Tolumonas auensis DSM 9187: one gene and its partner. The protein of the gene in region 2 interacts with the protein of the main gene of each other region in a pairwise test. Links are inferred from orthologs where the notes say so. Each region holds a gene or a part of one and is shown on either strand. Other genes may lie near its edges. The genes, in order: TOLA_RS13030 and crp.

Region 1 (3,247 bases), 230 kb from region 2 along the record:
ATATAAACAGCGTCAGCCCAGGTTTTCTGCTCTTCATCCTGCAGCATTTTGCCCAGGTAATAGCTGTTACCCAGTGACAGATCACACACGCCTTCCTTGATGGCTTTAACCTGATCGCGGTCATTGCCCTGTGGTTTACGCGCCAGGTTGGCCTTCAGCCCTTCCAGCCATTGTTCCGCCTTTGCTTCACCGTGATGAGCAATCATCGAAGCAACCAATGCGACGTTATAAGAGTTTTTACCGCTACGGGTACAAATCTTACCTTTGTATTTCTCGTCAGCCAGTGACTCGTAGGTAATATCATCTGGCTTGCCGACACGCTCTTTAGAGGTGTAAATATTGCGGACACGGGTAGTCAGGGCAAACCAGCGGTTGTCCGGATCACGGTACTGAGCCGGAATATTACTGTTCAGCGTTTGGCTATTAACAGGTTGCACCAGATCCTGCTCGACCAGTTCCATCAGGCGACTAATGTCGACCGTCAGTACCAGATCAGCCGGCGTATGTTTCCCTTCACGGGCCAGACGCTCTGCCAGACCATCTTCGGCATACACCAGATTCACTTTGATACCCTGTTCTTTTTCAAACGCCTGAACGATAGGCTCAATCAGATAAGCCTGACGGGCAGAATAAACATTAATTTCTTCCGCCGCCTGAACAGAACCCGCCACCAGTAAAGCCAACAACGCTACTTTTGTCATTACGTATCCATCCAACTAATGAGAATCATTATCATAATGATATGAGAACGGATATCATTTGTAAATAAATGAAAATAAATATCGTTTGTATTGACTTCAGTGTCCGGCTTGACCAAAAAGAAGACGACAGCGATGCAAAACAGCTTTCAGAAGGCAATAAAAAAGGGACCATAAAGGTCCCAACATGTCTGGACGAACAAGCAGAATCAAGCTTAGATGGCTTCACCATCCACTTCGCCGGTACGGATACGCACTACGTGCGCCAGATCGTACACGAAAATCTTACCGTCACCAATTTTACCGGTATAAGCGGCTTTGCTGATGGCTTCAATGATGCTTTCCACGTTGTCGTCAGAGGTAGCGATATCCAGTTTTACCTTTGGCAGAAAATCGACCTGATATTCAGCACCACGATACAGCTCGGTGTGGCCTTTCTGACGACCAAACCCTTTCACTTCGGACACGGTCATACCGTCCACGCCAAGTGCCGCAACGGCTTCACGTACGTCATCCAGTTTGAACGGTTTAATGATTGCACTGATAAGTTTCATAGTTAAACTCCCACTCCCTGGTTAATTGGGCTTGACTGAAACAATTCAATGTCTGTGCCATCTATTGAAAATTATTAATTTTCAGTTAGTTACAGCAAGGAACTGACAATCTGCTGATATTGGTGTGTTGAATTGTGCACTTCACTTCAGCACTGCTGCAAAAACGCCCCAAAAAGGGGCGTCATTGTGGGTCGTTTGCCTGTTATTGCTCGCTGATAAATTCACGCCAGGCCAGCAATAGTTGTTCAAAGTCATCCAGGCCACAGGCGGCAAACAATTCATCGTCGTAATAACTTAATCCCGCTTCATTATCTTCAATTTCTGTCTCAAATTGCAGTTCCCGTGCACTGACTGTCGCGGCTTCCTGATCCAGATGAAGAGAAAAATCCTTGCCCGGTAACGTATACTCATCACCACCATGAAGTAATCGTGCCGTTATTTTAAGTAACTCATTACAACGGGCGACATCGGCTCCCAGCTCATCTGTCAGCCATAAACCAAACGCTTCATGCCCCATTGACAGACGGGCCCGGCAACGGCCATCCGTATTCCGGACAAATTGATGATCCATATATTGTGCTCCTGAACAACGGCAATACGGGTCACTCCCTTTACCATTCAGTCTGCCAGCAGACTGCGTTTGCCTGATTAGTTCTTACTTATTAACAATAGCTGAAAACTTATTCCAAGTAGCCAAACTAAATAACTAAAAAAAGAAGGGCAAGTCTGTGACTTGCCCTTCATATCGCAGTAAATCGATGTTTATACCGGTACTTGCAGGATCACTTTATCCGCTTTGTCGGTGTAGCTGGCGATCTGATCAAAGTTCAGATAGCGGTAAACATCAGCTGCCATCGCATCCAGCTCTTTCGCATACGACTGGTACTCTTCCACGCTTGGAATACGTCCCAGAATCGCCGCCACAGAAGCCAGTTCTGCGGAAGCCAGATACACGTTCGCGCCCTGACCCAGACGGTTCGGGAAGTTACGTGTAGAGGTAGACACGACCGTGGTGCCGTCACCGACACGTGCCTGGTTACCCATACACAGTGAACAGCCCGGGATCTCGATGCGGGCACCGACACGACCGAAAATACCGTAGTAGCCTTCTTCGGTCAGCTGATCGCGATCCATCTTGGTCGGTGGTGCAATCCACAGACGGGTATGCAGCTGGCCTTTGAACTGGTTCAGCAGTTTACCGGCAGCACGGAAGTGACCGATGTTGGTCATGCAGGAACCGATGAACACTTCGTCGATCTTGTCACCGGCAACGGTCGACAGCAGACGCGCATCATCCGGATCGTTCGGCGCACACAGGATCGGCTCTTTGATTTCGCTCATGTCGATTTCAATGATCGCTGCGTATTCCGCATCCGCATCGGCTGACATCAGTTTCGGATCCGCCAGCCACTCCTGCATACCGGCAATACGACGCTCGATAGTACGTTTATCGCCATAGCCTTCTGCCAGCATCCACTTCAGCATCACGATGTTGGAGTTCAGGTATTCAGCGATTGGCGCCTCATCCAGCTTGATGGTACAGCCGGCAGCAGAACGCTCGGCACTGGCGTCGGCCAGTTCAAACGCCTGCTCTACCTTCAGATCTGGCAGACCTTCGATTTCCAGAATACGGCCGGAGAAGATGTTCTTCTTGCCCGCTTTCTCTACAGTCAGCAAGCCCATCTGAATGGCCTGATAAGGGATTGCATGTACCAGATCACGCAGGGTGATACCTGGCTGCAGTTCGCCTTTGAAGCGCACCAGCACAGATTCCGGCATATCCAGTGGCATCACGCCGGTCGCAGCAGCAAACGCCACCAGACCAGAGCCCGCCGGGAAAGAAACACCGATAGGGAAACGGGTATGTGAGTCACCACCAGTACCAACAGTATCCGGCAGCAGCATGCGGTTCAGCCAGCTATGGATAACACCATCGCCCGGACGCAGTGCAACACCGCCACGGTTCATTATGAAGTCTGGCAGCGTGTGGTGAGT
Region 2 (3,313 bases):
CTCGCGGGTGGTATCGCGGTCAATGCGCTGGGTCACTGTCATCCGGCTTTAGTTAAAACCCTGACTGAACAAGGGCAGCGTCTGTGGCATGTCAGTAACTGGATGACCAACGAACCGACATTGCGTCTGGCACGTAAAATGGTTGATGCGACATTTGCTGATCGTGCGTTTTTCTGTAACTCCGGCGCAGAAGCTAACGAAGCGGCATTCAAACTGGCGCGTCGTTATGCCAAAGAAAAATTCGGCGAGCAGAAAAACCAGATCATTGCCTTCCTGCAGGGTTTCCATGGCCGTACTTTCTTCACTGTGAGCGTGGGTGGTCAGTCACATTACTCTGATGGCTTTGGCCCGCGTCCGGGAGCGATCCAGCATATTCCTTATAATGATATTGCAGCACTGAAAGAGCTGATTTCTGACAGTACCTGTGCGGTGGTGATGGAGCCATTGCAGGGTGAAGGCGGGGTGTTACCAGCCGATAAAGAATTTGCCAAAGCAGTTCGCGAGCTGTGTGATCAACATAATGCACTGCTGATTTTTGACGAAGTACAGACTGGCATGGGGCGTACCGGTAGCCTGTTTGCTTATATGCAGATGGGTGTGGAGCCGGATATTCTGACGACTGCCAAAGCTTTGGGTGGCGGATTCCCGATTGCGGCGATGCTGACACGTGAAGCGGTTGCTCAGGTATTCCAGCCGGGTGTGCATGGCACGACTTTCGGTGGGAACCCGCTGGCCTGTGCAGTGGCTGAAACCGCGTTTGATCTGATCAATGATCCAGCGATGCTGGCTGGTGTGAAAGAGCGCGAAGGCTGGTTCCGTGCTGAACTGGAAAAGATCAACGCTGAATATCATTGTTTCAGTGAAGTCCGTGGTCAGGGTTTACTGCTTGGTGCTGTATTAACCGAGGCCTTTGCCGGTAAAGCCAAAGCGTTTGTGGATGCGGGAATTGAGCAGGGCGTACTGGTGCTGGTGGCTGGCCCAAATGTGGTGCGTTTTGCTCCGGCACTGAATTTGACGGCAGAAGAGTTCGCCGAAGGTATGCGTCGTTTTACCCTGGCCGTCGCTCAGGTGGTAAAAGCGTAAGCTGTCTTTCAGGCAGAGACAAAAAAGGCTGCGTTTGCAGCCTTTTTACTGTCATTCAAAAACCACCTCCGAAGGAGATGGTGATCGTATGCTTTAACCGGGATTAACGAGTGCCGAACACGACAATTGTTTTACCGTGTGCGGTGATCAGTTCCTGATCTTCCAGCATTTTCAGAATACGGCCCACAGTTTCACGGGAACAACCCACGATCTGACCGATTTCCTGACGGGTGATCTTTATCTGCATGCCGTCCGGATGAGTCATCGCATCAGGCTGTTTTGCCAGATTCAGCAATGTCTGCGCGATACGACCCGTTACATCCAGGAAGGCTAGGTTGCCGACTTTCTGGCTGGTGCTCTGCAGGCGACGCGCCATCTGGGAAGACAAACGCATCAGAATTTCAGGGTTAACCTGGATTAACTGACGGAATTTCTTGTAAGAAATTTCAGCCACTTCACAAGAGGTTTTAGCGCGGATCCAGGCTGAACGAGTTGGGTTTTCGCTTTCATCGAACAGACCCAGTTCGCCGATAAAGTCTCCCTGATTCAGGTAAGACAGAATCATTTCCTTGCCTTCTTCATCTTTGATCAGCACTGCAACAGAACCTTTGATGATGTAGTACAAAGTTTCTGCTTTTTCACCGGCATGGATCAGTGTGCTTTTTGCCGGATATTTATGAATATGGCAGTGAGATAGAAACCATTCCTGTGTTGGATCGCTTTGCGGTTTGCCGATTACCATTATCTGTCCTCTTGAGCGCCTGTGCATTGCATCACTGCGAAGAGTGATACATGCTTTTTTTATTTCTTACTATTTTGAGTCAATCGAAACATCAAAACAGGATCTGTGGCGAAAATGACACAAATTTAGTGACGAGCCCGTCCCTTTCCGGTAACGAACGAAGTTTAAACGTAAGCTCGCAATAACGACTTAGCATAAGGTGCAGAAAAAGTAATGACAAGAGATGCTTATGCAAATAAGCCGCTTGTTACAGCCGGAGTGGGATATTTTAAATTTCTGTTACATCCCCGATCACCTGGATGGCCTCTTTTGGCGCAATCGTCACTGATTCATGCAGTTCACTGTATAAGATGACTACATCACCGTGTTCCAGTTGCTGACGGACCTGCTCTACTTTTTCAGCCAGCGAGAATGTTTGTTCGCCATAATCGGTGCCTTCACGTAATACGAAGGATTCAATCAGGCTATCCAGGGTGGCGGCAGGGAGTTGTTGCCAGGGTATTATCATTGCATGACCTCATATCACCCATTGGGGAGTTGGTTCACTATCCAGTAATTGTCTCAATACCCGTAATGCTTTATCCAGCGAAATATTATCGGCCGGATGACTGATGGAAATACGCACTGCCTGCGGGGAAGGATAGTGCGCGGCAGCAAACAGCTCGGCCCCCGCGACACCGACACCATGCTGGTTTGTTGCCTGCACAAAGGCCTGACTACGCCAGTGAGCCGGGAGGGGTAACCAGGCATGCATACCACCTTCCTGATACTGTACCTGATAATGGCCTAAATGATGACGCAGCAGTGCTCCGCGTTCCCGTAATGTTTTCCGTTGTTGCAGTAACATACGGTCTGCTTGTCCGGATAACAGCCATTGGCAGGTCAGCTCAATCATCAGTGGCGTGATCATCCAGCTGGAACCACGTACAGCAATCGACATGGCCGCATGTAAATGTGCCGGTACCAGCATGTAGCCCAGACGCAATCCGGCACTGGTGTTTTTAGCAAAACTGCCCAGATGAATGACGCGTTCCGGCGCTAGCTCCACCAGTGCTGGCGGCCGAATTTCCGGTAATAGGCCATGGACATCGTCTTCAATGACCGTCAGCTGATAACGCTCGCACAGTGCCAGGATCTCCTCGCGCCGGGAGAGGCTCATGGTCGCAGTCGTCGGATTCTGAATTGTCGGCGTGAGATATAACGTCCGGTAGTTGCCGGTCTGACATGCCTTTTCCAGTGCCTGTGGCAAAAGACCTTCCTCATCCATCGTCAGCCCTTTCAGCTGAATGCGTAACGAATGCGATAATGTGCTGAGCCCCGGATAAGTCAGTCCTTCACATAATATGGTTTCTCCGACGGCACCGCAGGCCATCAGACTCAGTAATAAACCATTCTGAGCACCAAAACTGAAGAACAACCGCTCAGGTTGAGCTGTGCTGAATCCGTATTGACTCAGCCAGTGACAGACCGTTTCCCGCTGCGACAACT

Evidence for each region.
Region 1: the proteins of crp (region 2) and TOLA_RS13030 interact in binary tests that used the Escherichia coli proteins (3 or more experiments, as listed by UniProt). The link is inferred for Tolumonas auensis DSM 9187 from one-to-one orthologs.

What each region holds. Positions count from the first base shown.
Region 1 is NC_012691.1:2,793,769-2,797,015, forward strand. Bases 140-3,056 are described here. They hold TOLA_RS13030 (YacL family protein), read right to left. Parts: upstream 1,824-3,056; coding sequence 1,455-1,823; downstream 140-1,454. Other genes in these bases: TOLA_RS13020 (Fe(3+) ABC transporter substrate-binding protein), read right to left, coding at 140-701; glnK (P-II family nitrogen regulator), read right to left, coding at 914-1,252; acnB (bifunctional aconitate hydratase 2/2-methylisocitrate dehydratase), read right to left, coding at 2,015-3,056. Also shown: more of TOLA_RS13020, read right to left, coding at 1-139; more of acnB, read right to left, coding at 3,057-3,247.
Region 2 is NC_012691.1:3,019,313-3,022,625, reverse strand. What follows is about bases 7-2,989. They hold crp (cAMP-activated global transcriptional regulator CRP), read right to left. Parts: upstream 1,826-2,989; coding sequence 1,187-1,825; downstream 7-1,186. Other genes in these bases: TOLA_RS14055 (aminotransferase-like domain-containing protein), read right to left, coding at 2,343-2,989; TOLA_RS14060 (YheU family protein), read right to left, coding at 2,094-2,333; TOLA_RS14070 (aspartate aminotransferase family protein), read left to right, coding at 7-1,083. In the rest of the region: more of TOLA_RS14070, read left to right, coding at 1-6; more of TOLA_RS14055, read right to left, coding at 2,990-3,313.